2 regions of the Kitasatospora cineracea genome follow, and region 1 is predicted to be linked to the other one. Evidence: riboswitches for the same ligand, from Rfam matches in the RefSeq annotation. Region 1 holds a riboswitch; the other holds the start of a gene.
What was found. A riboswitch is a leader RNA that binds a small molecule or an ion and turns the genes downstream of it on or off. The one in region 1 is predicted to bind ZMP and ZTP.
Positions count from the first base shown of each region.

Region 2: another riboswitch for ZMP and ZTP. It lies ahead of EDD39_RS20315 (phosphoribosylaminoimidazolecarboxamide formyltransferase); the one in region 1 lies ahead of EDD39_RS24410 (glycine hydroxymethyltransferase).

Region 1 is NZ_RJVJ01000001.1:5,428,514-5,444,251, forward strand. Features, by position in the region: gene EDD39_RS24395 (hypothetical protein) at 1-426, opposite strand, end outside; gene ppnP (pyrimidine/purine nucleoside phosphorylase) at 571-852, opposite strand; gene EDD39_RS24405 (tyrosine-protein phosphatase) at 970-1,719, opposite strand; gene EDD39_RS24410 (glycine hydroxymethyltransferase) at 1,952-3,400, opposite strand; ZMP/ZTP riboswitch at 3,432-3,537, opposite strand; gene EDD39_RS24420 (DinB family protein) at 3,747-4,262, shown strand; gene EDD39_RS24425 (F0F1 ATP synthase subunit B family protein) at 4,362-4,853, shown strand; gene EDD39_RS24430 (carbohydrate-binding protein) at 5,002-6,318, opposite strand; gene EDD39_RS24435 (TetR/AcrR family transcriptional regulator) at 6,595-7,305, opposite strand; gene EDD39_RS24440 (MFS transporter) at 7,616-9,136, shown strand; gene EDD39_RS24445 (cellulose binding domain-containing protein) at 9,243-10,862, opposite strand; gene EDD39_RS24450 (lytic polysaccharide monooxygenase auxiliary activity family 9 protein) at 11,113-12,033, opposite strand; gene EDD39_RS24455 (choice-of-anchor A family protein) at 12,723-14,069, shown strand; gene EDD39_RS24460 (hypothetical protein) at 14,252-14,509, opposite strand; gene EDD39_RS24465 (SdiA-regulated/phytase-like domain-containing protein) at 14,733-15,738, shown strand, end outside.
Region 2 is NZ_RJVJ01000001.1:4,470,382-4,486,119, reverse strand. Features, by position in the region: gene EDD39_RS20350 (HD domain-containing protein) at 1-417, opposite strand, end outside; gene EDD39_RS20345 (alpha/beta fold hydrolase) at 470-1,537, opposite strand; gene EDD39_RS20340 (TetR/AcrR family transcriptional regulator) at 1,699-2,445, shown strand; gene EDD39_RS20335 (IS5 family transposase) at 2,583-3,467, opposite strand; gene EDD39_RS20330 (sensor histidine kinase) at 3,648-4,910, shown strand; gene EDD39_RS20325 (response regulator) at 4,898-5,548, shown strand; gene EDD39_RS20320 (protein-tyrosine phosphatase family protein) at 5,824-6,318, shown strand; gene EDD39_RS20315 (phosphoribosylaminoimidazolecarboxamide formyltransferase) at 6,374-7,537, opposite strand; ZMP/ZTP riboswitch at 7,575-7,664, opposite strand; gene EDD39_RS20310 (TetR/AcrR family transcriptional regulator) at 7,724-8,302, opposite strand; gene EDD39_RS20305 (NADP-dependent oxidoreductase) at 8,417-9,427, shown strand; gene EDD39_RS20300 (MMPL family transporter) at 9,690-12,005, shown strand; gene EDD39_RS39685 (SflA family class IV lanthipeptide) at 12,230-12,397, shown strand; gene lanL (class IV lanthionine synthetase LanL) at 12,400-15,063, shown strand; gene EDD39_RS20290 (DUF4440 domain-containing protein) at 15,204-15,671, opposite strand.

The DNA of each region.
Region 1 (15,738 bases):
GAACAGGAGCTTGGCGATGTCCCCCGCCACGTGACCTGCGCCGACCTCGACGCAGCCGCCGGTGGGGGAGCAGCGGACGCTCAGGACAGTGCCCCGGTGGTAGCCGTGGCTGAGGTCGTCGAGCAGCCACTCGCCGTCGACGGTGTCGGCGCTGCCCCGGTCACCGTGGCCGAAGCAGGCGTGCACCAGGCTCTGTCCGCTGCCGTGGGAGGAACAGGAGTCGATGGTCATCGCCAGGCGCGGGGTGCCCCGCCACCCGGTCTGGTAGCCGAGGTTCCCGGCCGCGCCGTAGGCGAGGGTGCCGCCGAGCAGGGAGACCAGGAGGAGTGCGAGCACCGCGATGACGGCGGCGCAGCCGGTGCGGGAGCGGGCGCGGAGCGGCCCGGGTGCGCTCCTCTCCGGGCGGTGCGGTCCGGCTCTGCCCATGGTGGTCCCCCGTCGGTCGGTGGTCGACCGGTCCACCGTAGGGCGCGCCGTCCGGGCCGTGACCGGGTTGGCCGGGCCTTTACCGGACCGACGGGGAGAGGCGGTCCGGCACGTCCGCGGCGGCGGGCGGAGCGGGCCGCGGGGTCAGCAGTACTCGCAGAGGTAGGCCGTGTCGATCGAGACCTGGAGGTGGAACTTGCTGTCACCCGGAACGGAGAAGCGCTCGCCGGAGGAGAAGGTCTGCCAGTCGTCGGAGCCGGGGAGCTTCACGGTCAGGGCGCCGCTGACCACGTGCATGACCTCCGGGGCGGAGGTGCCGAACTCGTACTCGCCGGGGGCCATCACACCGACGGTCGCCGGGCCGTCCGCGGAGGTGAAGGCGACCGACTTGACCGTGCCGTCGAAGTATTCGTTGACCTTGAGCATGGGTGTTCTCCTGCGGAAGGGGTGCGGAACGGCAGCCGGTGCGTCGTGCACCCGGCCGCGGCGGGGGCGAGCCTATCGGCGCGGGCGGCCCGGTCGCCGGGAGCGTCCGCCGGTTGGTCACCGGCCGGTGGCGGCACCCGGGACCGACGGCCCCGGGCCCCGTGGGGCTCGGAACGCGGCGCGCAGCGCGGCGAGTTCGGAGGCCTTGGCCCCGTGGGCGCGCAGGTGCTCGTCCAGGCCGCCGTGGTGGGAGCGGACGGAGAGCAGGGCCCGGCGCAGGTGGCCGGCCGCGACCGGCCGGGCGGCGTGGCCGGGCACGGCCGGGTCGGCGACGGTCAGGCCGAGCGCGGCGTTGGAACGGAGGAAGTCGGCGGTGACCTCGGCCTCCGGCGCACCGAGCAGCGACTGCAGCAGCGCGACCACCACCCCGGTGCGGTCCTTGCCGGACGCGCAGTGCACCAGCACGGCACGCTGCTCGGTCACCAGCAGCTGCCGGACCGCGGCCACCACGGGCCGCCCGGCCAGCTCGGCCATCAGCGGGTACAGCTCGGCCTGCTCCTGCGGCCAGCGCTGCTCGGGGAACACCGGGACGTGCAGGTACCGGATGCCGCCGCCGGCCAGGGCGTCCGGCCGGGCGTCGACCTCCGGCGTGCTGCGCAGGTCCAGCACGGTGCGCACGCCCAGGCCGTGCAGCGTCCGCGCGCCGTCGGGCGTCAACCGGTCCAGCGCGCCGGAGCGGTACAGCACCCCGCGGGGGAGCGCGCCGGTGCCACCCGCGTCCCGGAAGTTGCGCACCCCGGGGACGCCGGCCGGGTCGAGCGGTCCGCCGTCGCCGGTTCCGGTGTTCACGGAGGTCATGGCATCCATGGCGGTCATCCTAGGCAGCCTCCGCCGTGGTTCCGGCGGCTGCCTCCGGGGCTGCCCCGGCGGGGGTTCGCGGCGCCGTCTCCGTGACGGTCTCCGCCGCCTCTGCAACGGACTTCGGCGCTCTCTTCCCGGGCGGTCGGCGGAGGTGGGCGGGCAGCCGGAGACCCGGCCCGCCGGGATGGCGGCGGGCCGGGCCGAGGGGCGTCCGGACGGGGACGCGGAGAGGGGCGGATCAGGTGAGCGCGATGCCCGGGTAGAGCGGGTGGTCGGCGAGCAGGTCGACCGCGCGCTTGGCGACCGCGTCGCGGACGGCCTCGTCCAGGGTGTACTGCGCCTTCGAGGAGCCGACCGGCGCGGCGGCCGTCAGCACGGTGTGGATCAGCTCGGCGACCTCGTCCAGCTCGGCCGCACCCAGCCCGCGGGTGGTCAGCGCGGGCGTGCCGAGCCGGATGCCGGAGGTGTACCAGGCGCCGTTCGGGTCCTGCGGGACGGCGTTGCGGTTGGTGACGATGCCGGAGTCCAGCAGCGCCGCCTCCGCCTGACGGCCCGTCAGTCCGTAGGAGGAGACGTCCGCCAGCACCAGGTGGTTGTCGGTGCCGCCGGTCACCAGCCGGGCGCCGCGCTTCAGCAGGCCCTCGGCGAGCGTCCGGGCGTTGTCCACCACCTGCTGGGCGTACACCTGGAACTCGGGGCGGCGCGCCTCCGCGAAGGCCACCGCCTTCGCCGCCATCACGTGCGACAGCGGGCCGCCGAGCACCAGCGGGCAGCCCCGGTCGACGTGTTCCGCCAGCTCGGAGGTGCACAGCACCATGCCGCCGCGCGGGCCGCGCAGCGACTTGTGCGTGGTGGTGGTGACGATCTGCGCGTGCGCGACCGGGTTGAAGTCCCCCGTCAGCACCTTGCCCGCGACCAGGCCCGCGAAGTGCGCCATGTCGACCATCAGGGTCGCGCCGACCTCGTCCGCGATCTCCCGCATCCGGCGGAAGTCCACCAGCCGCGGGTACGCCGAGTACCCGGCCACCAGGATCAGCGGCTTGAACTCCAGGGCGATCCGCCGGACTTCGTCGTAGTCGACCAGTCCGGTCGCCGGGTCGGTCCCGTAGCTGCGCTGCTCGAACATCTTGCCCGAGATGTTCGGCCGGAAGCCGTGGGTGAGGTGGCCGCCCGCGTCCAGCGACATGCCCAGCATCCGCTGGTTGCCCAGCTCGCGGCGGAGCTCGGCCCAGTCCTGCTCGCTCAGGTCGTTGACGTTGCGGACCTGGGCGCGCTGCAGCGCCGGGCTCTCCACCCGCTGCGAGAGCACCGCCCAGAACGCCACCAGGTTGGCGTCGATCCCGGAGTGCGGCTGCACGTACGCGTGCTCCGCGCCGAACAGCTCGCGGGCGTGCTCGGCGGCCAGCTCCTCCACGGTGTCCACGTTGCGGCAGCCCGCGTAGAAGCGGCGGCCCGGGGTGCCCTCCGCGTACTTGTCGCTCAGCCAGTTGCCCATCGCCAGCAGGACCGCGGGCGAGGCGTAGTTCTCACTGGCGATCAGCTTCAGCGAGGCGCGCTGGTCCTCCAGTTCCCCGGAGATCGCCGCGGCGATCCGGGGTTCGACGGCGCGCACCACGTCCAGGGCGCTGCGGAAGGCGGTGTCGGCGGCAGGGCTGCCGAAGGTGTGCGCGGGCAGGGACTCGGCCACGGGCGGTCTCCTCGTACGGAACGGCGACGATTCGGACGGCCCAGGCGCACGGCGACAGCAGGCGGTGCCCGAGGGCACCGCACGGAGCCGCTCCCCGATGGTGATTCCATCCCAGCGCGCCAGTCACGGCTCACCGCGATGCTACCAACCGCCGAGCCGGACCCGTGCCGGACCCCGGATCACCCGGGCCGGACCCCGGGCCGGATCCCGGATCGGACCCCGGGCCGGATCCCGGTTCGGGGGCGGGCGCGTGGGCCCGGGCGGGTCCCGGAAGCCCGGCCGGCGGCCCCTGCGGCGGGGGAAATCCCCTGGTGCGGTCCGAGCCGGTCCGGGCATGATCGGGCGCATGACATGGACCGTTCCCGCCACCACCCGCACCGGCGGCTCGCTCACCGCCCCGGAGACCGAGTTGCTGCCCGGCTACCTCGCCTGGCACCGCGCCACCTTCCTGCACAAGTGCGCCGGCCTGACCGGCGAGCAGCTCGCGCTGCGCCCGCTGCCCGCGAGCTCGCTCTCGCTGCTCGGGCTGATGCGCCACCTGGCCAAGGTGGAGCGGACGTGGTTCCGGATCCGCTTCGCCGCCCAGGACGTACCGCCGCTGCACGCGGTGGAGGGCCACAAGGACGCGGACTTCGACCTGCTGGAGCCGGAGCGGGCCGAGCAGGAGTACCTGGCGCTGCTGGAGGAGCAGCGGCTCGCCGACCTCGCGGTGGCCGGCGCCTCGCTGGACGCCACGCTGGCCGCGTACGGGGAGGAGCAGTCCCTGCGGACGACGTACCTGCACGTCATCACCGAGTACGCCCGCCACAACGGGCACGCCGACCTGCTGCGCGAGCACACCGACGGGGTGACCGGCGGCTGACCGGGTGGGGGAGCGCGGGACGAAGTTCCTTGCGGGGCAAGGGCGCTGGGCAGGGGGGCGGCCGAATGATTCATCGGATGAGCGGATAGCATACTGAGTATGGGACCTCTCGAACCGAACGTACCCGAGCTGATCCTCGGACTGATCGTCTTCTTCGCCCTCTTCTGGGCGCTCGGCAAGGTGCTGCTGCCCCGCATCGAACGCACCCTCGCCGAACGCCACGACAAGACCGACGGCGGCATCGCCCGCGCGGAGGCGGCCCGGGCCGAGGCGGAACGCATCCGCCAGGAGTTCCAGGCCGAGCTCACCGCCGCCCGGCACGAGGCCGCCGCGATCCGGCAGACCGCCGCCGAGGAGGGCGCGGCGCTGGTCGCGGCCCTGCGGGCGGAGGCGCTGCAGCAGCGCGAGCAGCTGGTGGCCGAGGCGCAGGTGCAACTGGCTGCCGACAAGGTGCTGGCCGAGGCCGAACTGCGCGAGGACGTCATCAAGTTGGCGTCCGAGCTGGCCTCCCGGGTGGTCGGCGAACCGCTCGCCGACCTGCCCTCCACCCGCGCCGTGGCGGAGGAGTTCCGCAACCGCGCCGAGGTCTGACCTCTCGTCACCGACACCGGCACCGACGGCCCGGTAGCGGGCCGAGCGGGTCGGCGGGTCAGGCAGGTGGTACGGCGGACGGGCCGTCCGGTCCCGAGCTCGAGGCTCGTGGACCGGACGGCCCGTCGGTCGTTCGGGTCGGGAGCGGTCAGGAGCACGGGCCGTCGTCGGCCCACACGCCCCACTGGCCGCTGCTGCCCGGGTTCTCGTTCAGCGTCCACCACTTGGCGTGGTAGTTGTGGCCGTTGTAGCTGGCCTTGTCGTTGGCCACGTAGGTGGTGGTCGCCGACCAGGCGGGGCTGCAGGTGCCGGTCCCGGTGCTGGGGGAGGGGCTCGGCGAGGTGCTGGTGCCGGTGCTCGGCGAGGGGGACGGCGAGCTGGTGGGCGGGGTCGCGCCGGCGAACTTCACCGTGTACTTGGTGAAGTCCCAGTCGTTCTGCGCCACGCTGGAGCAGGCGCCGGACAGGCCCGGGTCGACCGTGCCGGGGCACTGGCGGTCGCGGTTGACGGACCAGTAGGTGTAGCGGGCCAGCTTGTGCGCGGTGGCGAAGTCCAGCACGGTCTGGAAGTCCGCCTGCCTGAAGTACTCGGCGGCGTCGGTGCGGCCGTTCATCATCGACACGCCCTCGTGGGCGTACGCGGTGGCCTCGTTCCAGCCGAAGGTGCTCTGCAGGAGCTGGTTGAACTTCACCAGCGCGTCGGTCTGCGCCGCCGCCCCGCTGAAGCCGCCGTCGAACGGCATGATCGAGTAGTTGTTCGGGGTGAAGCCCTGGGACTTCGCCTCGAGCAGCATCTGGGTGCCGAACCAGCCGGTGCCGGCGTTGGTGCCCGCGGTGGTGATGGAGACGTAGATCCCCGGGTTGTTCTGCTGCAGGATGCGGGCCGCGCCGATCTCGTTGTGGATGGCGGCGGTGTTCTCGTACTCCGGCTCCTCGAGGTCGAAGTCGATCGCCTTGAGGTTGTACTTGGTGACGACCTTCTGGTAGGCGGCGGCGGTCGCCTCCGGGGTGCCGCAGGTCTGGCCGAGCTTGGTGCCGCCGTAGCCGCCCACCGACACCGAGACGTCGCCGCCCTTGTTGCGGATGGTCTGGATGACGGCCGGCATCGTGGTGTCGGTGTCGATCGAGGACGTCCCGCCCCAGGACGGGCTGCAGGTGCTGCCCTGGGCCAGGATGAACGCGAGCTGGAACGCCTTCTGGCCGGTGGCGTCCATCACGGCGGCGGCGTCCGGCGGGCTGTTGTCCTCCGGCATCAGGTACGGCGCGGAGGCGTACCAGTTGGAGCCGAGCCCGCCCGTGGTCGCGGCGCTGGCGGAGCCGGACGCGGCGATCGCGGAGACGCCGCCGGCCAGCAGGCCGAACACGGACAGCGCGACCGCGACGGCGCGGCGCGGACGGCGGTGCCGCACCGGGGCGGTGGCGGCGGGGGCGTCGGCAGGGGGGTGTGGGGGAAGTGCGCGTTCCATCGAGGACCTCTCCAGGAGGCGGCGAGGACGGCAGCCCGGACGCGCGGAAGTGGGGGTGCGCGGCCGGGCCAACGGTCGGGTACCTAGCCGAGGTTGACGTGACTGCCACTGGTATAGACCTGTGTTGGGCGGCCGTCAACCCTTCCGGCCGGAGCCGGGGCGGAGTGGTTCATGGGGCGGTCAAATGCCGGTAAATTACAGGTCAAAGCGGGTGTCGCGGATTCGCTGACGCCACGTCAGGAGGGCGGGGAGGGGGGCGGGGGCGTGCGGGCGGGGTCAGCTCCGGGTCGGGAGGTAGGACTCCAGGCCGCGCAGGAACACCTCGATCTTGAAGGCGTAGCGCTCGTCCCCGTCGCCCGTCACCATGGTGTCCGCCATCGCCTGGAGGTTCGGGAAGCGGTCCGCCGGGAGCGCCTCCAGGTAGCTGTGCAGCTGCCCGAAGTACTCGCCGATGTCCGTGCCGCGGGCGATCCGCTCCGCGTACACCGACGCCTCGTACGCGTCCGTGTCGATCAGCTGGCCGAGCCCGTCCAGCGCCCAGGCCGCCACCTGGGGCGGCAGGCCGACCCGGAGCAGCAGGTCGAGCAGGAACTCGGTGATGGTCAGTTGGCTCTCGCCCAGCGGGATGTTGCCCAGCGAGACCAGCGACACGTCCCGGTGGGAGGTCAGCACCCGCTGCGCCTCGAAGCAGATCTCGGTGACCTGCTCCTTCCACCGGGCCGGCTCGGGGCGGCGGGGCAGCCGGATCTCGGAGACCACCCGCTCCAGCACCAGGTCGAGCAGCTCCTCCTTGTTGGAGACGTGCGCGTACAGCGAGGCCGGGCCGGTGCCCAGCTCCTGCGCGACCCGGCGCATCGTCACCCCGGACAGGCCCTCGGTGTCCAGCACCCGGACCGCGGTCTCCACGATCAGTGCGCGGCTGAGCGGCTGCCGGGGCTCGGCCTTGCGGGGCTTGTGCCACGGGTTCTCGGGCATCTGCGCGGGCATCGGGCCACCTGCTTTCGCTGAACGTTCCACCGGCGATCATCGTACTCCGGACGAACGCCGTTCGAAGCGGGTGCGAAGCGATCACCGTCCGGCGGGGGATCGCCGCAGCTGGGGGCGGGTGCGGAGGGGGCGGGGGCCGACGGTGGCCGGGGCGGGGGTGGGGGAGGAGTAGGGGAGGAGTAAGGGGGAAATCAGGGTTAATCCGTTTGACGGGAACGCCGCTCGACTCGTAGAACAGTGTTCGTCCAAGCAAACACCGTTCAATCGCGCGGCCCCCGTCCACCGCGCCTGGTAGCAAACAGGAGCTGTCATGACCGACGCGGTCGGCCCCACGACATCGGCACCGCCCTCCGGCGGCGGCGCCGCCGCCGAACCCTACCGGTGGCGCTGGGTCGCGCTGTTCGTCATCCTCGCCGCCGAGGTGATGGACCTGCTCGACTCCCTGGTCACCAACATCGCCGCCCCCGCGATCCGGGCGGACATCGGCGGCGGCGAGTCCACCATCCAGTGGCTCGGCGCGGCGTACACGCTGGCGATGGCCATCGGCCTGATCACCGGCGGCCGGCTCGGCGACATCTTCGGGCGCCGCCGGATGTTCATGATCGGCGCGGCCGGGTTCACCCTCGGCTCGCTCGCCTGCGGCCTGGCCCAGGAGCCCTGGCAGCTGGTCGCCGCGCGGGTGCTCCAGGGCCTGCTCGGCGCGGTGATGCTGCCGCAGGGCCTGGGCATCATGAAGGAGATCTTCTCGCCCAAGGAGCAGGGCGCGGCCTTCGGCATGTTCGGCCCGGTGATGGGCCTGTCGACGGTCGGCGGCCCGATCCTGGCCGGCTGGCTGATCGACGCGGACTTCGGGGGCACCGGCTGGCGGATGATCTTCCTGATCAACATCCCGCTCGGCCTGTTCGCCTTCGTCGGCGGCCGGGTCTTCCTGCCCGCCCAGGGCCACGGTCCGACCGTCCGGCTCGACCTGCTCGGCGCGCTGCTGGCCGCCCTCGGCGCGGCGCTGGTCATCTACCCGCTGGTCCAGGGCCGCGAGCACGACTGGCCGCTGTGGGCGTTCGCGCTGCTGGCGGTCGGCGTGGCGGTGTTCGGCCTGTTCGGCTGGTACGAGGCCCGCCGCAAGGCCGTCGGGGCGGACCCGCTGGTCGAGCCCAGCCTGTTCGCCAAGCGCGGCTTCAGCGGCGGCATGGCGCTCGGCCTGGTCTTCTTCACCGCGATGACCGGCTTCTGGCTGACGTTCAGCCTGTACACCCAGCTCGGCCTGCACTACAGCGCCTTCAAGTCCGGCCTGACGGGCATCCCGTCCTCGATCGGCATGGTGATCGCGTTCGGCGCCGCCCAGGCGCTGCAGAAGTACGGCCGCAAGGTGATGCACGCGGGCCTGGTGGTGATGCTGGCCGGCGTGCTGGGCCTGATGTACACCCTGCACAGTCAGGGCGCCGGGGTGACGCCCTGGGAGATGGTGCCCTCGCTGGCGGTCAGCGGTCTGGGCATGGGCCTGGTGATGGCCCCGTTCTTCGGGATGGTGCTGGCCTCGGTCGAGACGCACGAGACCGGTTCCGCCTCCGGCACGCTGACGTCCGTGCAGCAGCTCGGCGCGGCGCTGGGCAGCGCGATCCTGGGCACGGTCTTCTTCGAGCGGCTGAAGAGCGCGGACTTCGCCAGTGCCGAGCAGGTCACCCTGTGGGCCGAGGTCGGACTGCTGGTGGTGGTCTTCGCCGCGATCTTCCTGCTGCCGATGCACGGCCGCCCCGAGCACGAGGGCGGCGAGGACGGCGGCTCCGGGGAGGAGGACGCGCTCCGCAAGGAGGGCGAGCACCAGCCCGCCTGACGCCCCGTCGGGGCGGAAGGGCGGAGCCGGTGGCCCCGGAGCAGCGCGCTCCGGGGCCACCGGCTCCGCCCCCGCGCGGGGACGTGCCCCGCGGAAGGACGGAGGATCAGCCCTGGTAGGCCGCGAAGAGCTTCGAGAACTGGTACGGCGTCTGCGGGACGTTGGTGCACTTGGGCAGCGAGCCGGTGCACGCGTTGGCGTCCCGGGTCATCTCCCAGAAGGCCAGCTCGCCGAGGTGGTTCTGCTGGGCGAAGGAGACCAGCTGCTGGGCGTCGGTGAGGCCGAACACCTCGGAGGCGGTGTCGTTCTGGCCCAGCATCGGGGTGACGCCGACCTTGGCGTACGCCTGCGCGTCCGTCAGGTTGGTCCACACCGAGCGGATCTGCGCCTGGGTGGACTGCGCGGACTGGATCGCGTAGGCGCCCATCTTGCCGGCCGGGCTCGGGGCGGCCCAGTCGCCGAAGTCCATCGCCATCACGTTGACCAGGTCGACCGAGAGGCCGGCGTTCTTGGCGGACTGCAGGATGTAGACGCCGTCCGCGGTGAGGCCGCTGGGCAGCACCGGCAGGGTCAGGCTGACCTTCAGGTCGCGTCCCTTGGCCCGCTGCGCGGCCTGGACCTGGGCGAGCGCGGCCGAGCGGCGGTCGACCGAGGCGTGGTCGGTGACGGCGGTGCCCTCGATGTCGAAGTCGACCCGGTCGAGCGCGTAGACGTCCACGACCTTCTGGTACTGCGCGGCCAGCGAGGCCACCGTGGTGCAGGACTGGGCGAGTTCGGTGCCGTTGGCGCCGCCGAAGGACGGGCGGACGTCGCCGCCCGCGTCCCGGATCGCGTCCATGTCGGCCTTGTTCCAGCCGGTGGCCGGGTCGTAGGCGCCGAACCAGCTGGCGGTGCACGGCTGGCTGCCGTTGATGATGAACGCCAGCGAGAACTCCTTGATGCCGCTGGCGGCGGAGAGCGCGGGCAGGCTGGGCGTCGGGTAGGCGCCGAGGTCCACGTAGGGGGCGGCGGTGCCCGCGCCGGTGCCGGTGCCCGCGGTGGCGGTGACGGCCGGGGAGGCCGCCGACTCGTTGCCCGCCGCGTCGAAGGCGGTCACGGTGAAGGTGTGGCTGCTGCCCTGGAGCAGGCCGCGGACGGTGGTGGAGGTGCCGGTCACGGTGGCCACCGGGGTGGTGCCCTCGTACACGTGGTAGCCGGCCACCGCGGTGTTGTCGGTGGAGGCCGTCCAGCCGAGGGTGATGCTGCCCGGGCCGGTGCCGGTCGAGTGCGGGCTGCCGGGGACGGACGGCGCGACGGTGTCGGCGGGCGCGCCCGCGCACGGCTGGTTGTTGATCGTGCAGTTGACGGGGGCGCTCTGGGTGGCGCCGGTGGTGACGCCGAAGCCGACTGCGGGGGCGGCGGCGCCGGGGGCGAGCGGGGCGGCCCAGCTCGGCGAGGTCACCGTGTAGTGGGTGCCGGTCGGCGTGGCGGTCGAGCTCAGGGTGCCGTTCCACAGGCTGGAGACGCTCTCGCCGGTCGGCAGGTCGAAGGAGAGCGACCAGCTGTTGACGGTGGCGTTGGTGTGGTTGGTCACGGTGTACGTGGCCTGGAATCCGTTCGACCAGCTCTGGGTGACCGCGTAGTCGGCGGTCAGGCCGGAGACGCCGGCCGCACCGGCGGCGGTGGCGCCCAGCGGGGCGGCGATCAACGCCGCCGCGGCGGCGAGGGAGAGGGTGACGCGCCTCATGGGCGAGTCCTCCTTGACGGTGTGGGGGATGGGTGGGGGCCGGGCACGGAGTGCGTGGGGCGCACTCAAGATGGTCCAGACCAATCCGGGCCGTCAAGGTCAAGTCCTTTGGTTTTGCAAGGAGTTGACGGTTCAATCAGGAGCAGTTAAGGCATGGGGGAACCATCGGACGACGGAGGGCGCGGCCCCCGAAACGTGGGGGAGGGGACCGCGCCGCCCGCCTGACCCGAAGTCAGGCGTCCGTGGGCCGTCAGGCGGAGACGGCGGTGCCGCGCATCCGGCGGGCCAGGTACGCGCCCGAGGCGGTGGCCGCCAGCAGGCCCGCGCCGGCCAGGCCGAGCAGCAGGTTGTCCTGGCCGGGCCGGTCCACCGCGACGGTGCCGGAGGAGGCCACCACCGCTTCGGCGGCGGTGAGGTCGCCGCCGTGGCCGTGGTGCGAGACGGTCGAGCGGGCCGCGCCCGCGTCGAGCTGCGCCTGGGTCGGCGCGGACGGGGTGTTCGCGGCCGGCGGGGCGGCCGCGGCGGTGGTGGTGGAGCCGAAGTCGAGGTCCGAGCAGCCGTAGAACGCCTCGGGGCTGTCCGAGCGCTGCCACACCATGTAGACCAGCTGCCGGCCGGTGCGCTGCGGCAGGTTCACGTTGACGTGGTAGTACCCGTTGTCCGAGGTACGGGCGGTGTCGTAGACCGCGACCGGGCTCGCCAGGTCCAGGTCGGACCACTTCAGCGGCTTGGCGGGGTCGTAGCCGGCCTTGGTCAGGTACAGCTTCATGGTGCCCTGGTGCGGTGCGGTGACCCGGAAGTCGAAGGTCTTCGCGCCGGCCGCCACCGAGGTGGCCGGCCAGTCGGTGCGGGCCCAGTCCAGGGCGCGGTACTTGTCGCGGTTGGCCGAGCAGAGGTGGCCGTCCGGGATGATCTGCTGGCTCTGGCCGTTGGCACTGGCGATGTTGACCTCGTTCCAGTCGTACAGCGGCTGGGTTCCGCTGTCCGCGACGAGGTCCTTGCAGACCTGGGACTTGGGAGTCTCCGGGCCTTCCGCGTAGCAGGCCGCGATGCGGCTGGGCGGACCGAACATGGCACCGTGCGCGCCGGCGGTGCCGGCGGCGACGGTGGTGGCGACCAGGGCACCCGCGCCCACCGCGGAGGCGGCGAGCAGACGGCGGGACCAAGACATGGTTCTCCTCGGGAAGATCGGGCCGATCGTGGGGGAAAAACGGGCACGTCTGCCCGCGAGCCACGGGGAGCGACCCCGGGACGGCGTGGTGTGGACCCGGCACACCGCGAGCCGTCCGAAGGCTACGATTGGCCTATACCAATTGACAAGTGTCGGCCAACGGCGAGCAGTTGGCGAATGGCGGCATTCGGCCACCGGCACTGTCCTTCCGGCGAGGCCGACCTGGCGTCACGTCAGGTTCCGGCCGATCGGCCGCAGCCCCAGAACGGTGGGGAAAACGCTGCTCGCGGGGCGTCGGCCGGGGCGTGTCCGGAGGTGGGCGCGGGGCGTCCGGGGGCGCTTCGGTGCAGGTGACGGGCGGGAAGGTTAGGCAGAATCCAAGCCGCGGATAATGCTGCGATAAGCCGGACGGCGGTGGGCAGGGCGGGCCGTCGGCTGTGGTGCGCGGTGCGCGGTGCGTGGGGAGGGCGGCGCGCGGGGGCGGTCGGTGTCGGGGCTCCCGAGGGCCGGCGCCGAGGCGGCCGGGAGCCCGCCGAGTGCGCCCGTCCGGCGTCCGGTCGGCGTCCGTCCGGCAGGCGGCGCGGTCCCGGTGCGGGGAGTTGCCGACGCTCCGTCAAGTGGGTGCCGCCGTTCGGGGGGTGCCGCGTGGCGGTGCCGGATCGACCGTTTCTTCTGCCTAACCTCCCGCTATGCCCGTACGCCCCCTCGCCCTCGCGGCCCTCTCCCTCGGCCTCGCCGCCGCCCCCGTGCTCGCCCCGGCCCTGCTGTCGCCGACCGCCGCCGCGGCCGGATCCAAGCGGGCCTCGATCGGAAACCCGGTCCAGGGGAACCTCGGCTACAACGCCTTCGTGGAGCACGACACCACGCTGGGGAGCACCGAGGCCGAAGGGCCGGTCGCCACCGGCGGGAACCTCGCCTTCGGCTCCGGCTACAACGTCAGCCTGCACAACCCCGGCACCTTCACCGCCCCCGGCGACGACCACCCCGCCGCGCTGGTGGTCGGCGGCCGGATCGACTACGCCGGGAGCTCCCCGGACGGCGTGCTGAAGGTGCTCAGCAACGGCTACACGAAGATCGGCGACATGACCGGCTCGCTCGCCGTCGACCGGGACGTCAACAACGCCCAGGTCAACACCCAGGTGGTGGCCGCCGGAACCGTCCACAACTCGGTGCCGCGGATCGAGATGACGCTGCACCAGCCCACCGCCTCGGTCGGACCGGCCCCCGGCCTGATCGACTTCACCACCGCGTTCGAGGCCTTCCGCGAACGGGCCCGGGCGATGGCCGGCTGCGCGCAGAACGTCACCCTGCTCGACGACGCCGGCCACCCGCTGCCCGACGGTCCCTACCCGCCCGGCACCGTCGGCCACCTGACCCTCACCCCGGGCCGCACCAACGTGCTGCACCTGACGGGCCGGCAGATGAACGCCCTCGGCGAGATCAACTTCCACAACCAGCCCACCAAGGACACCCCGCTGGTGATCGTCACCGACACCACCGCCGAGAACGGCGTGTTCGACTGGCACAACCCCAACACCGCGGGCATCAGCGGACCGCAGGCTCCGTACGTGCTGTGGGACTTCCCCGACGCCACCGACCTCACCATGTCCAGCGGCGACTCCCTCGAAGGCACCATCTACGCGCCCAGCGCCCACCTCAAGGACCTCAACGCCTCCAACATCGAGGGCGACGTCATCGCCCGCGCCTACGACGCCGGGCCGCTGGTCCACGGCACGTCGGTGGTCGCCGGGGAGCTGCACTACTGGCCGTTCGACGCCGCCATCGCCTGCGAGGACACCAGCCCCTCGCCCAGCCCCACCGGCAGCCCGTCGCCCAGCCCCTCGCCCAGCCCCACGGGCAGCCCGTCACCCAGCCCCTCGACCACCCTGCCCGCCCCGACCCCCACCGGCCCGGGCGGCGAACTCCCCGCGACCGGCCCCGGCCCCGCCCTCCCCCTCGCCGCCACTGCCGCCGCCGCCACCCTCACCGCCGGCACCGCCCTCCTGCTGCGCCGCCGCCGGCAACGCAAGCACTGACCCCCCGCGAAATCCTGACCCCGACGGCCCGTCACCCCCTGTCGACGGGCCGTCGGGCTCACCCCGGCCCGAGCGAGCCGAGCAGCCGAGCGGTGTCCACCCCGAGCTCCGCCGGCGCCTGCACAACCACCAGCCCCGAACGGCTGTACCCGGAACGACAGCGCACCAGTACGGTCCGTCCGTCAACGCCGGTCGGTGGCAGCGGAGTTCCCCGCGGGTGGTCGGCGGCGGCAGAGCCAGTAGCTGTCGGCGATCGGGACGGCGTGGCGGGTGCCGGTGGGGGAGGTGACGGTGAGGTGGGTGGGGTGGTAGGTGACTCGGTGGCCGGCGGGGAGGAAGGCCGGGGGGTTCAGGACGGCCTCGAAGTCGGGGCTGACCAGGAAGGTGCTGAGCAGGAGCAGGCGTGGCAGCGGGGTGGTTCCGTCGAAGAGGAGGCGCACGGGGGAGAGGATGCCGGACGGGAAGGGGCGGGGCGAGGGGTTTTGTCCGGGGGAGGGGTGGGGGTTCGTCGGGTGTTCATGGTGGGGGCGGGTTGCGGTGGGGGCTCGTTGGGATGGGGCCGGGAGGTTGGGGGATGCCGTTTTCGCGGCCGTTTCAGCTGCTCGACCGCTCGACCGCTCGACCGCTCGACCGCTTGACCACTCGACCCGAGGGACGGAACCCGTGACCGAATCGCGCACCCCCGAACGTCGTCGCCGCTTCCTGTCGTCGGCGGCCGTCGTCCTGTCGGCCCTCGTCGTCGGGGCCCTGACCGCGGCTCCGGCCCCGGCGGCCGGTGCGGTGGCCTGGCCCGGCAGTTCCGCCGTCAGTACTGCGGACGGCTCCAACGTGTTCGGCTCCGACCTGTCCGGCCTCTACCAGGAGCGCGGGGTGATGTGGGGCGTGCAGAACTCCGGCAAGCTGTGGCGGCTGGTCCCGAACGGCTCCGGCGGCTGGAAGCCCGACACCGCCAACGGTTGGGGTTCCGGCAAGTCGCTGCGCTTCACCGGCGGCACCGGCACCCCGGACGACGAGGGCGTCACCCTGACCGGTGCGGGCTCGGCTGGCGGGGTGTACGTCTCCAGCGAGCGCAACGCGGACTCCTCCTCCACCAGCCGGCTCTCCGTGCTGCGCTACGACGTCTCCGGCAGCGGCGGCACGCTGACCGCCACCCGCGAGTGGAACCTCACCGCCGACCTGCCGTCCACCGGCTCCAACCTCGGGCTGGAAGGCGTCACCTGGGTGCCCGACGGCTACCTGACCGGCGCGGGCTTCAAGGACGCCTCGACCGGCGCCGCCTACGACCCGGGCCGCTACCCGGCGCACACCGGCGGGGTGTTCTTCGTCGGTGTCGAGGGCAGCGCCAAGGTCTACGGCTACGTGCTGCTGGAGTCCGGGGGCTTCACCAAGGTCGCCACCGTCAGCAGCGGCATGTCCGGCGTGATGGAGCTGTCCTGGGAGCCGCAGGCGCACCGGATGTGGGTGGTGTGCGACGACAACTGCTCCGGCCAGCTGCGCACCTTCCAGGTCGACGGCAGCGGCGCGTTCGCCCTCACCGCCGTCTACAACCGCCCCGCCGGGATGGCGAACCTCAACAACGAGGGCTTCACCCTGGCCGGTGCCGACGAGTGCGTGGGCGGCAGCAAGCCCGTCTACTGGGCGGACGACAGCAACACCGGCAAGCACGCCC
Region 2 (15,738 bases), 960 kb from region 1:
GGCGCCGTCGGGCGTCGTCGTCATGTCGCACCACACCAGGGCGTCGACCAGGAGCTGGTCCTCCAGCAGCGGGAACTCCGCCTCCAGTGCCTCCCGGTGGCCGCGCTCCTCGGCTTCGAGCAGCGCGAACGAGTGATTCGCCACCAGCCGCGTGAGCTGATCATCCGCCCCGTGGACGTCGCGGAGGAAACGCGCGCCGTCGAGCGGGTGGAAGCCCGTCGCCGCCAGCCTCGGTGCGTAGCCCACGTCGTGCAGCAGGGCCGCTCGGACCAGGAGTCCGCTCCGCCGACCCAGGATCCCTTCGAGTCGGACCGCCCGGTCCGCCACACCCCGGGTGTGCGCCCAGCGGCGGGGCAGCGGCGCCGCGAGCTCGCTCTCCGCCACCGCCCGGGCCCAGGACGTCCGTTCGCCTCGCATGCGTCGGGGATTCCCGTTCTCCACCGCCCGGACACCCGCCGTCCGCCGGGACTCACCGGGTGGCGGGGAGGGCGGGCAGGACGGTGGTGCGCAGGAGGTCGAGGAAGAGGTCGGGGCGGCGGTAGGCGGCGAAGTGGCCGGCTTCCTCGATCAGGGTGAAGGACTTGGCGGGGGCCTGGACCCGGTCGTAGAAGGCGCGGGCGCGGGCGGGGGTGTTGACCAGGTCGCGGGCGCCCTGGACGAGGAAGAAGGGGACGTCGAAGCGGGTGCCGTCGGCGTGGTCGTCGAGGGCGGCGGTGCCGGGGAGGACGGCGGCGGAGACCAGGAAGCTCCTGAAGAAGGTGCCGAGCTCGGGCAGGGAGTGCAGCGGGGAGTACCAGAGCGACTTCGTCACCACGGACTTCATCGCGGCGAAGGTGTACGGGTCGGTGGCGGCGGCGAAGCGGTTGAAGTGGGCGAACTGCTCGGCGCTCCAGGCCCGTTGGTCGGGTCCCGCCGCCCGGACGGCGGCGGCCTCCTTCTTCTTGCCGGCCCGGTCGAGGCGCTCCAGCAGGTCGTGGTAGTCGGTGGTGTCGCGGCCGCCGTCGAAGACCTTCTGGTCGGCGCCGACGTAGGCGGAGACCAGGTCGGGGCGGCTGCGGGCGATCCGCAGGCCGAGGGCGCTGCCGAAGGAGCAGCCCAGCAGGACGACCCGGGTGACGCCGAGGCGGGCGCGGACGTGCTCGATCACCTCGACGGCGTCCTTCAGCAGCCGGTCGAAGGTGAGTTCGCTCTGGCCGTCGGCGCCGGAGCGGCGCAGGGTCTTGCCGGTGCCGCGCATGTCCCAGCGGACCAGGGTGACGTGGCGCTCCCAGGCGCGGGAGAGGTGGGCGAGGACGGCGTTGGAGGAGCCGGGGCCGCCGTGCAGTTCCAGCAGGACGGGGTTGGCGCGGTCCTGGCCGCGGATCGAGAGCCACTGGTCGAGGCCGCCGATCGGGGCGAAGCAGCTCTCGTCGACGCCCCGTCCGGTGTCGATGCGCAGGTCGCGGGCGCGGCCGGCCCGGACGGCGGCGCGGTGGGCGAGGAGTCCGGCGACGGGGGTCGCGGCGGCGGTGGCGGTGAGGGCGGCGGCGATGAGCACGCGGGTCTCCGGGGATGCGGGTCCGTTAACTGTGTATGTCATACACAGCTGATTACTGTGTAAGTTATACGCAGTTGTCGGGCGGTTGGCAACACCGCGGTCGGACGGCCGGCGGCACCCGGCCGACCGCCCGCGGCCCGGACGGAGAGGAGGCCGGTCGCGTGCCGGCGAACAAGGAGAGCCAGCGGGACCCGAACGTCAGCCTGGCGCTGCTGTGGGGCGAGGCCGAGGAGCGTCCCCGGCGCGGGCCCAGGCCGAAGTTCACGCCCGCCGAGGTGGCCCGGCACGGCGTCGCGGTCGCCGACGCCGAAGGGCTGGAGGCGCTCTCGATGCAGCGGGTCGCCGAGGCCCTCGGGGTCACCACGATGGCGCTCTACCGCTACGTCCCCGGCAAGCCCGACCTCGTCGACCTGATGGTCGACACCGTGCTCGGCGACCCGCCCGCCCTCGACGCGGTGCCGGGCGGCTGGCGGCCCCGCCTGGAGGTCTGGGCCCGCGCCTGTTGGGACGTCTACCGCGCCCACCCCTGGATCCTGACCGCGACCGGCCTGCGCCGGCACGCCATGGGCCCGCGCCAAGTGGCCTGGCTGGACGGCGCGCTGGCCGCCCTCGAACCCACCGGGCTCGACGCCCGGCAGCGGCACGACGCCGCGATCCTGGTGCTCAGCCTGGTGCGCAGCCTCACCCAGGAGTCCCTGGACCGCACCGAGGAGGGCGACCGGGAGTGGGACCGGCTCACCGCCGACCAACTGGCCCGGCACGCCGACCGCTTCCCCGCGCTCACCCGCGCCGCCGCGGCCGGGGCCTTCGCCCCCGCTCCGGCGGACCCGCTCGCCTTCGGGCTGGCCTGCGTGCTGGACGGCCTCCAGGGGCTGGTCGAGCGCACCGCCGGGCCCGGCGGGGGCTGAGCCCGGGCCCGGCGGAGGGGGGTGGTCCCGGGCCCGGCGGAGGGGGGTGGTCCCGGGCCCGGCGGCGGCCGGGCGGGTCCGAGCAGCGGCTGAGCGGGACCGAGCAGCGGCTGAGAAAGTGTTGGGTAATTGGGTGATTACTCGTTCTTGAGGTCGTCGGCGAGGCGGCGGGCTGCTTCGGTCTCGATGGGGCCGTGGGGCTCGATCGTCTCGCCGGCGAGGCGGGCGGCCATGAGGCGGATCATGGCGACCTTGATCATCGCTTCGGCGTGCGCGGTCTTGCGCTCGTAGTCCCTCGCCAGCCGTCTGCACCGTCCCAGCCAGGAGAATGTCCGCTCCACCACCCACCTGCGGGGCAGTACCCGGAAGCCTTTCACATCCGCGTTGCGGGGCACTGCCACGATCTGGACGCCCTCGCGCTCCGCCGCCCAGCCCACCAGGCCCGCGTCGACCGCGTTCACGTAGCCGCCGTCGACCCAGACCAGCCCGACCTGCGGGAACAGGTCGCGTATCCCACCGAGGACCAGCTTCGCGCCCGCCCGATCCTGGACGGACGCTGAGTGCACCACCGCCCGCAGGACGAGTCCGCAGGTGTCCACCAGCAGGTGCCGCTTGCGGCCGCGCACCCGCTTGCCCGCGTCGTAGCCGACCGCCTGCCCACCCTGGTGGCTGCGGGCCGACTGCGAGTCCAGCACCGCCGCCGAGGGCTGCGGGTCCCGCCCGTCCGCCACCCGCACCCGCTCGCGCAGCGCGTCGTGGACCCGCTCCCACGTCCCGTCCGCCGTCCAGCCGCGAAACCAGCGGTAGGCCGCATCCCACGGCACGAGATCGTGCGGGACCAGCCTCCACGCGCACCCGCTGACCAGGACGTACAACACCGTGTCCACGACCAGCCGACGCGGGAACTTCAACGGGCGGCCGCCCCGGCTCGGGTCCCGCACCGGCAGCAGCGGCTCGATCACCGCCCACTGGGCATCCGTCAACGACGAGTCGTACGAAGGCTTACAGGCACAGACGCACATGGCGGCGATCATCGCGGACACCCGACCACAACGATCACCGCCAACCCATCACACCAAGCAGCTGATCAGTTACCCAACACTTTCTGAGCGGGGTGGTGCGGGGTGGTGCAGGGTTCACCATGAAGTCGGGTGCGGGCTTCATGGTGTGCTCCTGCGGCGGTGACCTACCGTCGAGCTGTGATGATTCGACCCGGGCTGAGGCGCCCGGCACTCCTGGCCCGGCGGGCGCGGCGCGACGCCGGCTTCCTGGCCACCGGCGTCCTGCCGCACCTGGCCCTGGTCCCGGTGTGGGGCTGGGCCGCGACGTTCACTGCCCGGACGGGGCACTGGAAACCGGCCCTGCAGGTGGCGGTCCTCCTGATCGTGCTCGGCACCCCGCTGGTGACGGCCGTCCAGCGGGTCCGCCACCGCATCCTCCTCGGGGTGGACGTGGTGCCCTCGGCGCCCGCTGCCGAGCCGTGGTCGTGGGCGGTGGCGGCCCGGCAGGCGCTCCGCTGGCTGACCTCGGCGCAGACCTGGCGCCAGGTCGGCTACCACCTGCTGCTCGGCCCGCTGCTGGCCGCCGCGGAGCTGCTGGTGCTGGCCGCCGCCGTCGCGGGCCTGGCCGGTGCCACCGCCTACGGCTGGGCCTGGTCGGTGCCCGCGCGGGACCGCCGGGGCTGGCTCGGGTACGCGACGCAACTGCCGTGGTACACGCTGGCCGGGCTGCTCCTGCTGGGCGCCCTGCCCTGGGTGGCGGGCGCGACCGCCCGGGGCGAGTCGCGCGCGGCCGCGGCCCTGCTCGGCCCCAGCCGGTCCCAACGGCTCCAGCAGCGGGTCGAGCACCTGGCGGAGAGCCGCACCGGCCTGATCGAGGCGGTCGACGCCGAACGCCGCCGAATAGAACGGGACTTGCACGACGGCACCCAGCAACGGCTGGTCTCGCTCGCCGTCAACCTCGGCCTGGTCCTGGCCACCACCCCCGACCTGCCCGCCGGGGCCCGCGCGGCGGTCGCCGAAGCCCACCTGGAGGCCAAACACGCGATCGCCGAACTCAACGACCTGGTACGGGGGCTGCACCCCGCCGTGCTGGAGGACCGCGGGCTCGACGCGGCCCTGTCCGGCCTGGCCGCCCGGCTCCCCCTGCCGGTGCGCCTGCGGGTCGACCTCGACGAACGGGTGCCGCCCGGCGTGGAGTCGGTGGCCTACTTCGTGATCTCCGAGGCCCTGTCCAACGTCATCAAGCACGCCGGGGCGACCCGCACCGAGGTGACGGTCAGACAGGTCGGTGCGGTGCTGCGGGTGAACGTCACGGACGACGGGCTCGGCGGCGCCGACCCCTCCGCCGGAACGGGGCTGGGCGGGCTGGCCAAACGGGTCGACGCGATCGACGGCTCCTTCCACGTCAGCAGCCCCGTGGGCGGCCCCACCACCGTGACCGCGGAGCTGCCGTGCGCGCGGTGATCGCCGAGGACTCGGTGCTGCTCCGGGTCGGCCTGGTCAAGGTCCTGGAGATGGGCGGCTTCCAGGTCGTCGCCGAAGTCGACGACGCGCCGTCCCTGTTGGCGGCGGTCGAGCAGCACCGGCCCGAACTCGCCCTGGTCGACGTCCGGATGCCGCCCTCCTTCACCGACGAGGGGGTGCGCGCCGCCCTGGAGATCCGCCGCAGACGGCCGGGGACGGCGGTGGTGCTGCTCTCCCAGTACGTCGAGGAGCGCTACGCGGCCGACCTGCTGTCCGCCGACACCAGCGGCGTCGGCTACCTGCTCAAACAGCGCGTCGCCGACGTCACGGAGTTCGTGGAGACGGTCCGCCGGGTCGCCGGCGGCGGCACCGCACTGGACCCGCAGGTCGTCGCCCAACTGCTGCTGCGCCGCAGCAACGACCCGCTGGAACGGCTGACCCCGCGCGAACGGGACGTCCTGGCCCTGATGGCGGAGGGGCACTCCAACACCGGCATCGCGGAGACCCTGACGATCAGTGAGAGCGCGGTCGCCAAGCACATCAACAACATCTTCGCCAAGCTCGACCTCCCGGCCGCCGACAGCGGCCACCGCCGCGTCCTGGCCGTGCTGCGCTTCCTCGGCACGTCCCGGTCCTGAACGGCCCCGGCCCGAACGGACCCTCCTCCCCGCGCCCGGCGGGTGGTGCTAGCCTCGGTGCACCGCCCGCCGCCCGCCGCGCCCGTCCGTCCGCGCGTGCCCGTCCGGTCGGCCGTTCCCCGCTGCCGTTCCCCGCTGCCGACGCCCCGGTCCGCTGTCCTGCCGACCGCCGGGCCGGTATCGCACCGCACCGCAGCACACCGCAGCACACCGCACCGGCCGACGCCCTCCCGCGCGGCCGAACGCCCTTGCCCCGCCCGGAGGTCGGCCCCGCCATGCGTCCCACCCTGTTCACGATCGACCGGTCCGGCCCCGGCCGGATCAGCACCATGGCCCGGCCGCGCGGCGGCGACTGGCTCGCGGAGGAGCTGGCGGCGCTGGCCGCCCTCGGGGTGAGCGAGCTGGTCAGCGCGCTCACCCCGGCCGAGTGCGCCGAACTCGGACTGGACGCGGAGCCGTCCCTCGCCCGCGCCGCCGGGCTGCGCTTCACCGCCGTCCCGATCCCGGACCGCACCGTCCCCGCCCCGTCCGAAGTCCTGCCGGTGCTGGACGGGTTGGCCCGGCGACTGGCCGCGGGCGACCACCTGGTGGTGCACTGCCGGGCCGGGATCGGCCGCTCCTCGCTGCTGGCGGCCGCCGTCCTGGTCCGCTCCGGCGCGGACCCGGACGACACCTGGGCCCGGATCGCCCGGGCCCGCGGCCTGGCCGTGCCGGACACCCCCGAGCAGCGCGCCTGGACCGACCGGATCACCCCGCTGCACCGGCCGTGAGGCCGTGGCTGTGCGGCCGCACGGTCGCGGCGGGTCAGTGGTGGAACAGGGCGGGTCAGTGGTGGAACAGCCGCAGGCCGGTGTGCACCAGCGTGATGCCGTGTTCGGCACAGGCCGCCTCGACCTCGGCGGAGCGCAGGGAGCCGCCGGGTTCGGCGATCGCGGTGACGCCGTGGCGGCGGGCGTGGTCGACGTTGTCGCGGAACGGCAGGCAGCCGTCGGAGACGAACGCGACGCCGTCCAACTCGGCCGCCCAGCGGGCGCGTTCGTCCGGGCCGAGGTCGTCGGGGACGTCGCCGTCGCACAGGGCGGCGGCGAATCGGGTGCGCTCGTCGGGCGTCAAGTCGCCTTCCAGGTAGCGGATCCGCCAGTTGATCCGGTCCTGCCGGCGGACCTCGGGGCGGAAGTCGAGGGCCCGGACGGCCGGGTGGCGGCGCAGCCACCAGGTGTCGGTCTTGGCGCCGGCCAGCCGGGTGCAGTCGACCCGGGACTGCTGGCCGGCGCCGATGCCCAGGGCCGCGCCGTCGCGCAGGTAGCAGACCGAGTTGGACTGGGTGCGGCGCAGCACGGCCAGGCCGAGCAGCAGGTCGTCGGCGGCGGCCGGGGTGAGCGCGCCGACCCGGACGTCGGCGAGCAGGGCGGCGGTGAGCGGGGCGGTGTCGACGTCCTGGACCAGGCGCATGCCGTGCACCTCGCGGGTCTCGACGGCGGGCGGGGTGCACCCGGGGCGGGCCTCCAGGACGAGGTAGCGGCCGTTCTTCTTCCGGGTCAGGACGTCGAGCACGCCGGGCGCGTAGCCGGGGGCGACGATGCCGTCGGAGACCACCCGGGCGAGCAGGTCGGCGAGTTCGAGGTCGACCTCGTGCGAGACGGCGACGAGGTCGCCGTAGGAGGACTTCGGGTCGGCGTCGCGGGCCCGCAGGTAGGCGGAGGTGAGCGGGCCGACGGCGGCCGGGTCGAGGCCGTACGGTTCGGCGGTGGCCCGGTCGACCGGTCCGGCGAGGGCGGCGCCGGCCGGGGAGACGTGCTTGAAGGAGGCGGCGGCGGGGCGGCCGAACAGGGCGGCGGCCTCGCTGACGAGCTGCCAGGCGTTCAGCGCGTCCAGCAGGTTGACGTACGAGGGCTGTCCGTTGAGCAGGCGCAGCGGCAGGTCGGTGCCGGGCAGCGGCTCGATCCGGGCGCGGGTGTTCTGCGGGTTGATTCCGTACCGAAGGTCCATGGTGGTGGCCCCCTCCGTGAAGTCGCGTGTCGGCTTCGGAGGGCACCCAGGCGGACGGTGCCGGTCCCGTGCTGTGCGGCGCCGCTCCCCGGTGGTGCTCCACCTCTCGCCAGTCGCGACGGCGCCGATGCTAGCAGCCTCCGGCGGGGCGGGACCGGGGCGGTGGCGCCCGCGTTCGACCGGGCGTCAGCGGCGCTCCGCCCCGGCGCCGCGGTCCGTCCCTCCGGTCAGGACCGCGTCCGCGACCACGGCGAAGAGGTGGTCGGCGCGCGGTGCGAACGCGCCCTGGTCGCCGAGCCACGCGAGGGCTGCGACGAGGGCGAACAGTTCCGTGCCGTCGAGGTCGGCCCGTGCCGCGCCCTCGGCCTGGGCCCGGGCGAGGAGCCGGGTGCCCGCCGCGCGCATGGCGACGCACGAGGCGTGCAGCGCGGAACCGGTGTCCTCGATGGCGGCCGCCATCAGCTCGGTGACGCCCCGGTACTCGCGTGCGACCGCGACGCAGTCGCGCAGCCAGGTGACGAGAGCGTCCTCGGGCGGGTCCGACGCTTCGAGTGCGACCGCCCGTTGCGCCAGCCCGTCGAAGCTCTCCCGGAGCAGGGCGTCGAGCAACGCCTCCCGGGTCGGGAAGTGGCGGTAGAGCGTGGGGAGGGCGACGTCGGCCCTCCGGGCGATGTCGCGCAGGGACGCGTCGGCGCCCTGTTCGGCGACGACGACGCCCGCGACGGCGAGCAGTTGGTCGCGGTTCTTCCTGGCGTCGGCCCGCAAGGGTCCTCCTTTGACAGCCGTAGCACTGCTACGTATATTCGTACCACTGCTACGGAAACCCGTAGCAGTGCTACACCTAGCCTAGCCCGCCTGCGGGAAAGAGGGAGGACCTCCATGTCGGCGAAGACGATGAGGGCGATCCGGCTGCACGAGTTCGGCGGCCCCGAGGTACTGCGCTACGACGAAGTGCCGATCCCCCGGCCGCAGCCGGGCGAGGTGCTCGTCCGCGTCCACGCCGTCGGCCTCAACCCCCCGGACTGGTACCTGCGCGACGGGATGCCCGGCATTCCCCCCGGACTGAGGCCGCCCGTGAGCTTCCCCGCCGTTCCGGGGTCGGACGTGTCGGGCGTCGTCACGGCGGTCGCCGAGGACGTGGCGGACTTCTCCGTCGGCGACGAGGTCTTCGGCATGCTCCGCTTCCCGGGCTTCGACGGCCGCGCGTACGCCGAGTACGTGGCGGCGCCCGCCGCCGACCTGGCCCGCAAGCCGGCCGGCGTCGATCACGTGCACGCCGCGGGGGCGGCCATGTCGGGGCTCACCGCGTGGCAGCACCTGGTCGAACTCGGGCACGACCACCCGAACCCCCTCCAGCCGGCGCAGCACCGCCCCGTACCGCTGGAGGCCGGGATGACGGTGCTGGTCAACGGCGCCGCAGGCGGGGTGGGTCACCTGGGCCTGCAACTCGCCAAGTGGAAGGGCGCGCGCGTCATCGCGGTCGCCTCGGGCGCGCACGAGCGGTTCCTGCGCGGGCTCGGCGCCGACGAGTTCGTCGACTACACCAAGGCCCGCCCCGAGGAGGCCGTCCGGGACGTCGACCTGGTGCTCGACACCGTCGGCGGCCCCGGGAGCGGTCGCTTCCTGCGGACGCTCAGGCGCGGCGGCACGCTGTACTACGTCTTCGTCGCCGCGTACGACCCGGCGGAGGTCGCGAGGCTGGGCGTCACGACCTCGGGCACCCAGGTGCGCTCGAACGGCCGGCAGCTCGGAGAACTCGGCCGCCTGCTCGACACGGGCACGCTCCGCGTCGCCGTCGACAGCACCTTCCCGCTCGCGGACGCCCGGAAGGCGCACGAACGAGCCGCTCGCGGACACCTCCGGGGCAAGATCGTGCTCACCGCCGCGTGAGGGCCCTCCGTTCCTGAACGCCGCCACGGGAAGCGAGTCCCCCGCGACGGGCGGGGAGGCGGCCGAGGTCGGCTGAACCTGCCGGGCGCGCACAGCCGTCGGGGGCGCGGCCGGGCAGGTGCGCCGGGGCGCGGCCGGGCAGTGGCGTTCGGGTGGGTTCGGCCGTGTCGCGGGCCGGGTGGGCGAAGCCGGCGGCGGGGGCGTGGCTACCGTCGGATTCCGGTCACCGGGTGCGGGTGACGCCGCGTCCCCGGGAGGGTCGATGTCCTCGTCCGACACCGTGTCAGGGTCCGTTCCGGAGAAGGGCCGGGGCCGGTTGTGGCGGTTGGGCGAGTGGTGCGCGCGGCGGCCGGTGGTGGTGCTGGTGGGGTGGCTGCTGGTGCTGGTGGGGGTGCAGGTCGCCGACCACCTGGTGGGCGGTGCGTACTCGGACGACTTCTCGCTGCCGGGCACCCAGGCGCAGGAGGGCCGGGACGTGCTGGCCGCGCACGAGCCCGCCGCGGGCGGGACGAGCGCGCAGGTGGTGCTGCACGACGGGCAGCCGCTGGTGCAGTTCCAGGCGCAGGTCGACCAGGCGGTGACGTCCCTGCAGCACCTGCCGCACGTGCTGTCGGCGCAGAACCCGCTGCCGCCGCCGGGGCAGGCCCCGCAGCCGGGCGGGCCGCTGGCGGCGGACGGGCTGACCGGCTACGTGACGGTGCGCTTCGACGGCGTGCCGTCGACGTTCGGTTCCGACTACCTGACCCAGGTGGACGGGGCGGTGGCGCCGCTGCGGCAGGCGGGCGTGCAGGTCGAGTACGGCGGTCCGCTGGGCGAGTTGGCGCGGCCGGAGCCGAGCGACCGGGTCAGCGAGCTGATCGGGTTCGGGGTGGCGATCGTGGTGCTGCTGGTCGGGTTCGGCAGCGTGATCGCGGCGGGGCTGCCGCTGGTGAGCGCGCTGCTCGCGGTGCTGCTGGGCCTGGGGCTGTTGGGCCTGCTGGCGGCGCTGACCACGTTCGCCACGGTCGCGCCGACGCTGGCGACGATGATCGGGCTGGGCGTCGGCATCGACTACGCACTGTTCCTGCTGACCCGGCACCGGCAGAACCTGATGGACGGCCGGGACCCGCGGACGGCGGCCGGGCACGCGGTGGCGACCAGCGGCCGGGCGGTGCTGATCTCCGGCTGCACGGTGGTGATCGCACTGGCGGGCCTGTCGGTGTCGGGCATCTCGTTCATGGCGAAGCTGGGCCTGGCGGCGGGCGTGACGGTGGTGACGGCGGTGTGCGGCGCGCTGACGCTGCTGCCCGCGCTGCTGGGCGTGATCGGCCGCCGGATGGACCGCTTCACCGTGCGCACCCCCGTCGCCGAGGGCACCGGCCCGGACGATCGCTCCGGCCCGGACGGGAGCGCCGGGGCGGGCGAGAACGCCGGGACGGACCAGGGCGCCGGGGCGGACCAAGGCGCCGGGGCGGGCGGCATGTGGCACCGGTACGCGCGGCGGGTCGAGCGGCGGCCGTGGTGGTACCTGGCGGCGGGGCTGGTGACGGTGCTGGTGCTCGCGGTGCCGCTGCCGTCGATCCAGCTCGGGCACATCGGGGACGGCGCGGACCCGACCTCGTTCACCGACCGGCGGGCGTTCGACCTGATGTCGGCGGCGTTCGGCCCGGGGTCCAACGGCCCGCTGACGGTGGTGGTCGACCAGAGCGCGGTGGCCGCGTCCGACCGTCCGGCGCTGGCCTCCGCCGTCCAGCAGGCGCTGGCCGGGGTGCCGGACACGGCGAGCACGGCGCCGCTGCAGACCAGTGCGGACGGCGAGGTGCTGTTCACCACCGTCACGCCCGCGCAGGCCCCGCAGAGCGAGCGGACCACCGACCTGGTCGGCCACCTCTCCGACACGGTGCTGCCGGACGCGGTGCGGGGCACGCCCGCCGCCACGTACGTCACCGGCACCACCGCCGCCCAGGTCGACTTCCTGGACCTGGTCGCCGCCCGGCTGCTGCCGATCATCGCGGTGGTGGTGGTGCTGGCCTTCCTGATCATCCTGCTGGTGTTCCGGGCCCCGCTGGTGGCGCTGAAGGCCGCCGTGCTCAACCTGGTGTCGATCGCCGCCTCGTACGGGGTGCTGGTCGCGGTGTTCCAGTGGGGCTGGGGCGGGCCGGCCCTCGGGGTGTCGGGCAAGGTCCCGATCGAGAGCTACGTCCCGATGATGATGTTCGCCATCGTGTTCGGGCTGAGCATGGACTACGAGGTGTTCCTGCTCTCCCGGGTCCACGAGCGCTGGCGGCGCACCGGCGACAGCCGCGGCGCGGTCGCGCACGCGTTGGAGACCACCGCGCGGGTGATCGGCTGCGCGGCCCTGATCATGGTGAGCGTGTTCGCCGCGTTCATCGTCAGCGACAACGTGGTGATCAAGATGATGGGCCTGGGCCTGGCCGTGAGCGTGCTGATCGACGCCACCGTGGTCCGGCTGCTGATGGTCCCGGCCGCGATGACGCTGCTCGGCGGCGCCGCCTGGTGGACCCCGCGCTGGCTGGACCGGATCCTCCCGGACATCGACGCCGAGGGCACCAACCTCTCTCCCGACGGGATGAGTTGACGGAACGTCAGGGATCTGCCGGACGCCACTCCCGTCCCGGTGGCACCACCGTTCCCACCGTCCGGCCGCCGGTGCGGAAGCGGAGCGTCCGCCCCCTTGTCAGGTGCACCGTTCCTGCCTACCTTCGTGCTCCAGGACCCCGGCCCCATCGGGCCGGACGGTCCGCGGCGCCGGACGCAAACCCGCGGCCGCGCCGGACGCGCGACAAGACCTGGAGGCGTCACATGCCCGTTGCCACCCCCACCGCGATCCGCGACGCCGGCCCACTGGCCGTGGACGACGAGACCCTGGTGTTCGAGGACGACGACCGCACCGACCACGACCCCACCGCCTGCCTGTCCGACCCGTGGGTGACCGCGACCACCCGGGTCGCCTGCGACTTCAACTCCTGACGGTGGCCGGCTCCGTCGCCGTCCGCCGCCCCTGGTCCGACGACACCTGGTCGTACCTGAACGATCCGCGGATGCCGGCGATGGAGCACGGTTGGAAGCTCCACGTCTCCGCCCGCCCGGGCACCCTGGCCGCCGTCCTCGCACTCGTCCTGCCGGTGCTGGAGCGGCACGTCTGCCACGCCAAGTGGGCCCGCGACCCCGAGGTGCTGCGCACCCTCAACTCCGGCACCCGGAACGCCGCTTCGGTCGGCAAGGCGGTCACCGTCTACCCGGACCCGGACGAACTCCTGCCGCTGGCTGCCGAGTTGGCCGCCACCCTGCGCGGCCGGGAGGGGCCGCCGATCACCGGCGACCGCCGCCTCGCCCCCGACGCGCCCGTCTACTACCGGTACGGGCCGTTCACCGGCGACTACCGGACCGGGCGCAGCGGGCGCCTCGAATCCGTGATGACCGGCCCCGACGGGCAGCTCTTCGACGGCCTGGCGGGCACCGCGTACCGCTGCCCGCCGTGGGCCGCGGACCCGTTCACCCGCCCTGCGGACACTCCCTCCGCGACGCCCGCACCGGGCGCGGCGGACGCGACGCCCTCGGTGGGCGCGGCGGACGGTTTCGGCGGCGGGCGCTACCGGGTGACCGGCGGGATCGCCCGCAAGGCCCAGGGCAACGTCTACCGCGCCCTGGACCTGGCCACCGGGCTGGCCGTGGTGGTCAAGCAGGCCCGCGCCTACGTCGCCGAGGACGCGGACGGCGCCGACGCCCGCGACCGCCTGCGCAACGAGCACGCCGTCCTCACCGCGCTCGACGGCCTCCCCAGCGTCCCGCGCGCCCTCGACTACTTCCGCCACCGCGCCGACGAGTACCTGGTCACGACCGACTGCGGCAGCCGCGACCTGCGCCGCGAGGTGCACGACCACGGGCCCTTCGCCGCGACCGGAACGGACCGCCTGCACCCGTCCGGCCCGCTCGCCGCCCGGCTGCTGCGCATCCTGGACGGCGCCCACCGGCGGGGCGTGGTGGTGCGCGACCTCAAGCCCGACAACGTCGTGCTGGACGCCGAAGGGCACTGCCACGTCGTCGACTTCGGCATCAGCGCCCGGCACGGCACCGGCCCGGACGGCTCCACCCCCGGCTACAGCGGCCCCGTGCACCGGCCCGGCGCCCCGGCCCTGCCCGCCGACGACTACCACGCCCTGGGCATGACCCTGCACTTCGCCGTCACCGGCCTGGACCCGGTCGTCCTCGACCCCGACCCGGCCGTCAACCGCGAACGCACCCTGGCCTGCCTGGAGTTCGCCCTCCCCGGCCCCGGCCACCAGCGATTCCGTTCCCTGATCGGCGAGTTGACCAGCCCCGACCCCGCCGCCCGGACCGCCGGAGCGGACCGCCTGCGCCGGGAAGCCGGGCAGGCCATCCGCCGACGGCCTGCCGCCGCAGCCCGGTCAGCCGGAGCGGACCGCCCGCGCCGGGAAGCCGCGCGGCCGATCCGCCAACGGCCGCCCGCCGCACCGCAGATCCCGACCGACCTGCTGGCGGAGGTCGTCGAGCACACCGTCGCGGTCTGCGTCGCCGAGGCCCACCGGATCGCCGACCCGGCGGGTGCCGGCCGGTCCGCCGTCCCCGCCCCGGTCGACGTCTACGGCGGGAGTTCCGGGCTCGGGCTGGAACTGCTCCAGCACCTGCACCGCCCCGGCGTCCCGGCCGCCGTCGCCGCGCTCGCCGACTGGACGGCCCGCCAACACCGCACGCTCCCGGCCGGGTTGTACTGCGGCCGGACCGGCGTCGACCTGTTCCTGACCGCCGCCGGCGCACCCCCGCCGCACACCGCCACCGACCTGCCGGACCGGCGCCCGGGCGGCGGACCGCCGGAGGCCGACCTGATCGACGGCGCCGCCGGAACCGGCCTCGGCCACCTGCTCCTGGCCCGCGCCCACCCGGCCGCCGCCGCCGTCGCCCCCACCGCCCCCACCGTCGTCGCCGCCACCACCGTCGCCGACCGGCACCTCGCCGCCGCCACGGCCTGCCGCGACCAGCTCACCACCGGGCACGCCCGCCTCACCCCGCCCGCCGCGCCCCGTCCCGGCGACGCCGCCCTCACCAGGGGGATCGCCCACGGCGACGCGGGGGTCGCCCACTTCCTCCTCGCGCACGCCCGCGCCACCGGCGACCCGGTCTCCCGGCACCACGCCGCCCTGGCCTGCGCGCGCCTCGCCGACGCCACCCCGGCCCTGCTCGCCGCCGCCACCCGGCCCGGCGCCAGCCGCCGCTACGGCTCCTGGTGCCGCGGGCTGGCCGGGATCGGCGCCGTCCTGGCCCGCGCCGCCGAGCAGCTCGGCGAACCCGCCCACCGCGCGCTCGCCGAACGGTGCGCCCGCGCCTGCCTGGACCTGGCCCCGCGGATGCCGCTGGTCACCCAGTGCTGCGGCCTGGCCGGCGTCGGCGACCTGATGCTCGAACTCGCCCCCGCCGCACCGGAGTTCCACCAGACCGCGGGCACCGTCGCCGCCCTCGTACTGGCCCGCTCGGCCGGCCCCGCCGCCCGACCGGTCTTCCCCGACGCCAGTCTGGTCCGCCAGTCCTTCGGCCACGCCACCGGCACCCCCGGCGTCCTCGCCTTCCTCCGCCGTCTGCACTCCCCCGGCAGTCCCCAGCTCGGCACCCTCCCCTGACCTCCCGCCGAACCGAACTCCCGCCGACCCGAACTCCCTTCACCGGGACGAACGTTCACCGTCCGGCTGCGCCGGCAGGACGACGACGGCCCGCAGGAGCGGCTGCCGCCGCTGCGCAAGGGCCGGACCGGCCGCCGACCTCACCCCTCGGCGGCAGCACCCCCGGCGCCGCCACCAGTAGTCGCCGCCGCGAGCAGGGCCAGCAGCGGCGAGACGTCCCGCTCGAAGGTGAACTCCCGCAGCAGGGTGGCCCATCGGCCGTCCTCCCGGCGCCACACGAAGACGTAGCGGGCCGGAACGCCGTCCTCGCAGCGGTACATGACGACCGTGCCCTGGTCGCCGTGCCGCCCCGCGGACAGGAAGCGGGCGTCGTCCGTGCCGCCGTCCGCGACGCCCTCGCCGCGCGCGGCCAGCGCCCGGAACCGCGCCATGAAGTGCGCCTTCGTCAGCACCGCGACCCGGCCCGCCTCGTCGGTCCGGACGTTCTCGAACTCCTCGTCGTAGAGCGCCTCCAGCGCCGCCAGGTCCATCGTCGTGCCCGCCGCCAGGTACTCCCGCATCCGCGCGACCAGCGTCCCGTCCAGGCGTCCGTCCAGGTGTCCGTCCATCGTTGCGCTCCCTCGTCGTTCGTCCTTCGTTCCGGTGCACCCATCGTCGCGGCGGCCGCTGTCGGAT